DNA from 2 places in the Weissella thailandensis genome. Region 2 is predicted to be linked to the other one. Evidence: predicted binding sites of a transcription regulator. Region 2 holds the regulator's gene; the other holds the start of a gene.
The links. The regulator HrcA, encoded in region 2, represses chaperone genes, less so after heat shock. The targets are predictions, from matches to a motif close to TTAGCACTCNNNNNNNNNGAGTGCTAA.
Positions count from the first base shown of each region.

Region 1: a site for HrcA is predicted at 1,853-1,879, ahead of FOL01_RS07865 (co-chaperone GroES). Genes of this name have one in related genera too.

Region 1 is NZ_CP014332.1:1,571,902-1,575,336, forward strand. Features, by position in the region: gene groL (chaperonin GroEL) at 1-1,509, opposite strand, end outside; gene FOL01_RS07865 (co-chaperone GroES) at 1,543-1,818, opposite strand; gene FOL01_RS07870 (ABC-F family ATP-binding cassette domain-containing protein) at 2,026-3,435, opposite strand, start outside.
Region 2 is NZ_CP014332.1:833,707-837,141, forward strand. Features, by position in the region: partial or broken gene FOL01_RS11510 (transposase) at 1-101, shown strand, start outside; gene FOL01_RS04035 (SGNH/GDSL hydrolase family protein) at 117-905, shown strand; gene hrcA (heat-inducible transcriptional repressor HrcA) at 1,118-2,143, shown strand; gene grpE (nucleotide exchange factor GrpE) at 2,163-2,723, shown strand; gene dnaK (molecular chaperone DnaK) at 2,779-3,435, shown strand, end outside.

The sequences.
Region 1 (3,435 bases), 740 kb from region 2:
GTTTTGCAAAGCTGAACGAGTAACCTTGGTTGGATCAACGATACCAGCCGCAATCATGTCAACCCATTCAGCTGTGGCAGCGTTATAGCCAATACCAATTTTTTCATTCTTTAGTTGGTTAACAACCACTGAACCTTCAACACCCGCATTTTCTGCAATTTGGCGAACGGGCTCCTCTAATGCGCGCTTAACAATGTTGATACCTGTTTGGACATCACCATCTTCAGAAAGCGCAGCAACAGCTGGAATAGCATTGACCAAGGCAGTTCCACCACCTGACACAAAGCCTTCTTCAACGGCTGCACGAGTGGCATTCAATGCATCTTCGATACGGTACTTACGTTCTTTAAGTTCAGTTTCCGTTGCCGCACCAACATTGACCACAGCAACACCACCAGTTAATTTAGCAAGGCGCTCTTGCAACTTTTCACGATCAAAGTCAGAGGTTGTCTCAGCAATTTGTCCTTTAATGACTTCCACGCGTTCTTTGATTGTTGCAGCATTACCACTACCTTCAACAATTGTTGTATTGTCTTTTGTGACAGTAACCTTAGCTGCTTGTCCTAATTGATCAATCGTTGTATCCTTCAAACTCAAGCCTAAATCATCAGTAATAACAGTTCCACCAGTTAGGATAGCAAGATCCTCAAGTTGGGCTTTACGACGATCACCGAATCCTGGTGCCTTAACAGAAACAACGTTGAACGTACCACGCATCTTGTTCAAAACAAGTGTTGGCAATGCTTCACCAGTAATATCATCAGCAACGATCAACAAAGCACGGCCTTGTTCAACAACACTTTGTAATACAGGCAATATGTCTTGAATATTTCCAATCTTCTTATCCGTAATCAAAATATATGGATTGTCCAATGAGGCTTCCATCTTATCATTGTCAGTAACCATATATTGTGACATGTAACCACGGTCAAATTGCATTCCCTCAACAACATCTAGCGTTGTTTCAATACCCTTTGACTCTTCGATAGTAATCACACCATCATTGCCGACTTTTTCCATGGCTTCAGCGATTAATTTACCGACTTCTTTGTTAGCAGCAGAAACTGAAGCAATTTGCGTAATTTCTTCTCTAGTTGAAACCGCCTTTGATAACTCATGCAATGACTTCACAGCCGCTGCTGTTGCTAATTCAATACCATGACGAACACCAACTGGATTAGCACCAGCAGTAACATTCTTCATACCTTCATTAATAATGGCTTGTGCCAAAACTGTTGCAGTCGTGGTCCCATCACCAGCAATATCATTAGTATTTGAAGCAACTTCGGCAACTAGCTTAGCGCCCATATCTTCAAAGTGATCTTCTAATTCAACTGCCTTAGCGATCGTCACACCATCGTTTGTAATAGTAGGTGCGCCATAACCTTGTTCAATCACAACATTGCGTCCCTTAGGACCAATTGTTGTTTTTACTGTATTGGCTAGCTTATCAACACCTGCTTGCATTTTTGCACGTGCATCTTCTGAAAATTCAATATCTTTTGCCATATTTACTACCCTCTATTTTATTAATTATTTTAATTACAACACTGCCACGATATCTTTTTCGTGGACAACCAAATAATCAACCCCATCGACACTAAGTTCATTACCAGCGAACTTATCAAAAATAACACTGTCGCCTTCTTTAACAGCGACTGGTGCTGTCAAGTCGCCAACCGTTTGCGTAGAAACAGCGACTACTTTTCCTGTAACTGACTTTTCTTGTGCATTAGAAGCTAATAAAATTCCCCCAACTGATTGCTCAGATGCTTCTGATACTTGCAATACAACACGATCTCCTAATGGTTTCAACATGTTATCTGACCTCCACAGGTTAATTTTTCTTTTATTAGCACTCTTTAAGTTAAAGTGCTAACTGACACTATTAATAATAACACATTACTAATCATTTGCAAACTTTTGTTAAAATCAGTTTGACGATTATTAACCTTATCCAAAAAAGCATAAAGGCCCGAAATCCGCCAATATTTTCACAGATTTCGAGCCTTACATGCTAACCATTTATTTTTCAGCGACAAATGTTTCCAAAGCCAAGGTTGCTTCAGTCCATTGGTCTTCAATTTCTGCTATTTGCGCATCAAGATCCGCAATTTTTTCAGAAATTTCAGTTAATTTTGTTAAATCAGAACCGTTCTCAGGGTCATTTAACGCTTGATTCAACGTATCATGTTCATCAGACAGAGTTGTCATTTTATCTTCTAATGCCGTTACTGCTCGTTCTAAACGACGTTGTTCACGTTGTTGATCTTTAAGCGCAGCTCTTGATAAAGTCTGTTTTGGCTTATTTGATGGCGCATCATTAGTTGCTTGCTCATCTGTTTTGCCCTTATCGTCCACTTCATCAGCAGTTTTTTCAAGATAATAATCATAATCACCATCAAAGAAACGCGTACCTGATGGTGACAGTTCAACTACTTCCGTCGCAACTTCATTAATAAAGTAACGATCATGCGAAACGAAAAAGATCGTACCATTATACTCATTCAATGCCGTTTCTAACACTTCACGTGAATCGATATCCAAATGATTAGTTGGCTCATCAAGAATCAAAAAATTTGCATGTTCCAATGCCAGCTTCGTCAATAACAAACGCGCACGCTCACCACCTGATAGCGCAGCAACTAACTTTTCTACTGATTCACCTGAAAACATAAATGAGCCAAGAATTGAACGGACATCCTTTTCAGGCATTTTGGGATGTTCATCCCAAATCGTATCAATCACTGACTTTTTATTATCTAACGTTTGTTGTTCTTGATCATAGTACCCAACCGTGACATTCGCACCAATTTTTATTTGACCGGCCAGCAAAGGAAGTTTACCCAAAATTGTCTTAATAAAGGTTGATTTACCAATTCCGTTTGGACCCACCAAGGCAACTGCATGTTGCTTATCGACAGCAACATTGACATTTTCAGCTAAAACATGAGTCATATCATAGCCCAATTTCACATCGTTGACTCTTAGCACTTCATTACCAGAATCTTCATCAGCCACAAATTGAATATGAGCGACGCCAGATTCATTTTTGGGTGCTTCAATACGATCCATACGGGCCAATTGTTTACGCCGTGATTGCGCGCGCTTCGTTGTTGACGCACGCACAATATTACGCTTCACAAAATCTTCTAGTTTTGCAATTTCAGCTTGTTGTTTATCATATGCTTTTTGTTCTTGCAGTACCTTAGCGGCTTTCTGCTCCATAAAATCACTATAATTACCTTTATAGTGGTCTAATTGACCAGAATGCATATCATAAATTTCTGTGACCACGCGATCCAAGAAATAACGATCATGGGATACGATCAACAAGGCCCCTTGATAATTTTTAAGATATTGCTCTAACCAGGCTAACGTTTGCATATCCAAATGATTGGTCGGCTCATCCAAAATCAACAAATCAGGTGTTTC
Region 2 (3,435 bases):
ATAATTATATCTATTACTACAACAATAAACGGATTAAAACAAAGCTGGCCGGAAAAACTCCGGTTCAATACCGAAGTCTTTCCGACCAGCTAGTTGCTTAAACTTCTCTCCAATTTTTGGGGTTCAGTTCACAATTACTTTATTTTCAGAATAAAAAAATTTGGATAGTTGGTGACTCGTTGATGGTCGGGTGGGATGGCACAAAGTTATTAAAAGAGAATTGCCCGAAATTTATTTCCCAAGTCAGCCACGCAAGAGTTAATAATGACTACTCTTTTTCTGGTGCGCAAATTAGTGGTAATCAACAGATGCGTACATTCGATCTAACCAATAACGTTTCGAAAATTATTCTGGATCCACAATTCCAGTCTGCAGATATTCTATTGTTGTCGTTAGGTGTTAATGATTTAAATTACAGTGATAATAATATTGGTTATGTGCAGCAACGACTGCAAACGAATATTATGCGATTACATTCAGCTAATTTAAATGTAAAAATTATGGGTTTATTGCCGTTTGAATCATATATGAAAGATAAAAGAAGTTATTATAGATTAGCAGAACTACGAATGGCTCTGACAGAAGTTTACCAATCTTTTGGCATACCGGTCTTGAATTGGCGACAGGCAGGATTTTCGTATGACTATTTTTCTATCAAAGATGGTGTTCATCCAAATAGTATGACTTACAAACTAATGAGCACTACTATTGTAAATTTTATGGTTTTAAACAGATCTGTCATGCCGCTGGATATATCAAATCAGTCATTATTTGTTTCGAATGGTTGGCAAACGAATGAACAAGGACAGCGACAGTATGCCAAAAACAATATTCTGTTGACCGATTGGCAAATAATCGATCAGACTGCTTACTATTTTGATCCAATTACTAAAGCGCTGAAATAAAAAATGGACAGATGGTGACAATCAACGTCTTTGTATAGGCACTGACAAAGTAGTAATAAGGCAACGGATACGCAAGATTTTGCGTAGTTCATTTTCTACAATTAGCACTTAATAATAAAGAGTGCTAAAAAGTGTTGACAAGTTAATATAAGGCGTGTACTATAATAACTGTTAGCACGAAGTAGTTGAGAGTGCTAAGAAAGGTGACGCGTATGTTAACGGAGAGACAGCGGCTAATATTAGCCACAATAATTCGCGATTACGCAAAAACCGGCAAAGCTGTTGGATCTAAAACACTGTTAAGTGAATTAGATCTAGCAGTCAGCTCAGCAACTGTGCGAAATGAAATGGCACTACTAGAGGAATTGGGCTTGCTACAAAAAGAGCACACTTCATCGGGTCGCGTGCCTTCACAACGGGGCTACCGCTATTATGTTGATGAATTAATGCATCAACATCATCTATCAAGAGTTGTTCAAAAATCATTAGAACGTGTATTTAATCGAAATTTCGAAGAGATTGACGATTTGATGCAGACGATGGTAGATGAGTTAGCGAGTCTGACAGGCTATACGGTTGTTGCCCTTAAACCTGAATCAGTTGATATTCGGCTTTCAGGGTTCCGCTTAGTACCCATAAATGGCCAGCAAATCATGGCTATTATTGTTACTAATGATGGACAAGTTACGAGTCAAAGTTTTAGATTACCAGAGGGGATGTCTATTAGAAATCTTGATGATATGGTTGATTATATTAATCGAACGTTAGTTAATCAGCCCATTGTCGAAGTGTTAAGGACATTAACTGGTGATTTACCTTGGCAAATGGAGCGAGTTATTCGTACACCAGTTGCATTTTTACAATTGTTTGGTGACGTATTAGCACGATCGATTCATGATAACGTGTTTATCGGTGGTTATTTAAATGTTCTTGACTTCACCGTTGATTCAAGCTTGCAAGATGTTAAGCAACTATACCAGTTACTTGATTCGGCGCAAGATATGAGACGGGTTGTTGGAACGGCTAATGATGGGGTGATCGTACAAATTGGTGATGAAAATGGTAATAATTTATTATCACCATATAGTCTTGTGTCAGCCACATATCGTGTTGCACAGTATGGTGTTGGTGCCATTGCTATTTTAGGGCCAACATCGATGCGCTATGCTGACATGGTTAGTTTGGTTGATGCGTTCCGCAGTGCTTTATCGCAACAGTTATTAGAATATTATCGTTAGTTAGAAAAGAGGTGTTGACATGTCAGAAGAAAAGAAGACTCCTGAAGAAGAAGTTGAGGTCGTCAATGAAGAAGCGGATGTTGACACTGAAGCTAAAGCTACTGAGGCTGAAGAGCCAAAGACAGAGGCAGACCAAATTTCTGAACTAGAGACAAAGGTTGCCGAAGCCGAAGACAGGTATCTACGTGCCGAAGCTGAGATGCGAAACATGCAATCTCGTTATGCGAAGGAACAAACACAAGCGGTTAAGTTTGCAAATCAAAAGTTAGCTGCTTCAGTTTTGCCAGCTGTAGATAACTTGGAGCGTGCGCTACAAGTTGAAGTCGAAGATGGTGCAGCTAAGCAAATTAAGGATGGGGTTGAGATGGTTTACAAAACGCTAATCTCAGCACTTGAAGAACATGATGTTAAGGCAGTTGGTGAAACTGGCGAAGCATTTGATCCGAACTTCCACCAAGCAATTCAATCAGTACCTGCAGATGATGATCATCCTGCCGATACAATTGCGACGGTTCTTCAAAAGGGTTATGTTTTAGCTGATCGAGTAATTCGACCAGCAATGGTAGCTGTTTATAATTAAACAACTAGTTATTAATTAATATATAAAAAATCTGATCAATAAGAGGTAAATTATTATGTCAAAGATCATTGGAATTGATTTAGGAACTACAAATTCTGCTGTTGCTGTTATGGAAGGTGGATCTCCAAAGATTATCACTAACCCAAACGGTGGTCGTACAACGCCATCAGCTGTTTCATTTAAGAACGGTGAGACACAAGTTGGTGACACTGCTAAGCGTCAAGCAATTACCAACCCAGACACTGTGTTGTCAATCAAGTCACACATGGGTGAAGCTGGTTACAAGGTAACGATTGATGGTAAGGATTACACACCACAAGAAATTTCAGCAATGATTCTACAATACATCAAGAAGTATGCTGAAGATTACTTAGGTGAGACAGTTGATAAGGCTGTTATTACTGTACCTGCATACTTTAACGATGCCCAACGTCAAGCTACTAAGGATGCTGGTAAGATTGCTGGTTTGCAAGTTGAACGTATCGTTAACGAGCCAACTGCTTCATCATTGGCATATGGTCTAGATAAGCTTGACCAAGACCAAAAGATTTTGGTTTACGATTTGGGTGGTGGAACATTTGATGTTTCTGTTCTTGAATTAGGTGATGGTGTGTTCGAAGTACTATCAACCAATGGTGATACACACCTTGGTGGTGACGACTTTGACCAAAAGGTTATTGATTGGTTAGCCGATGGCTTTAAGAAAGAAAAC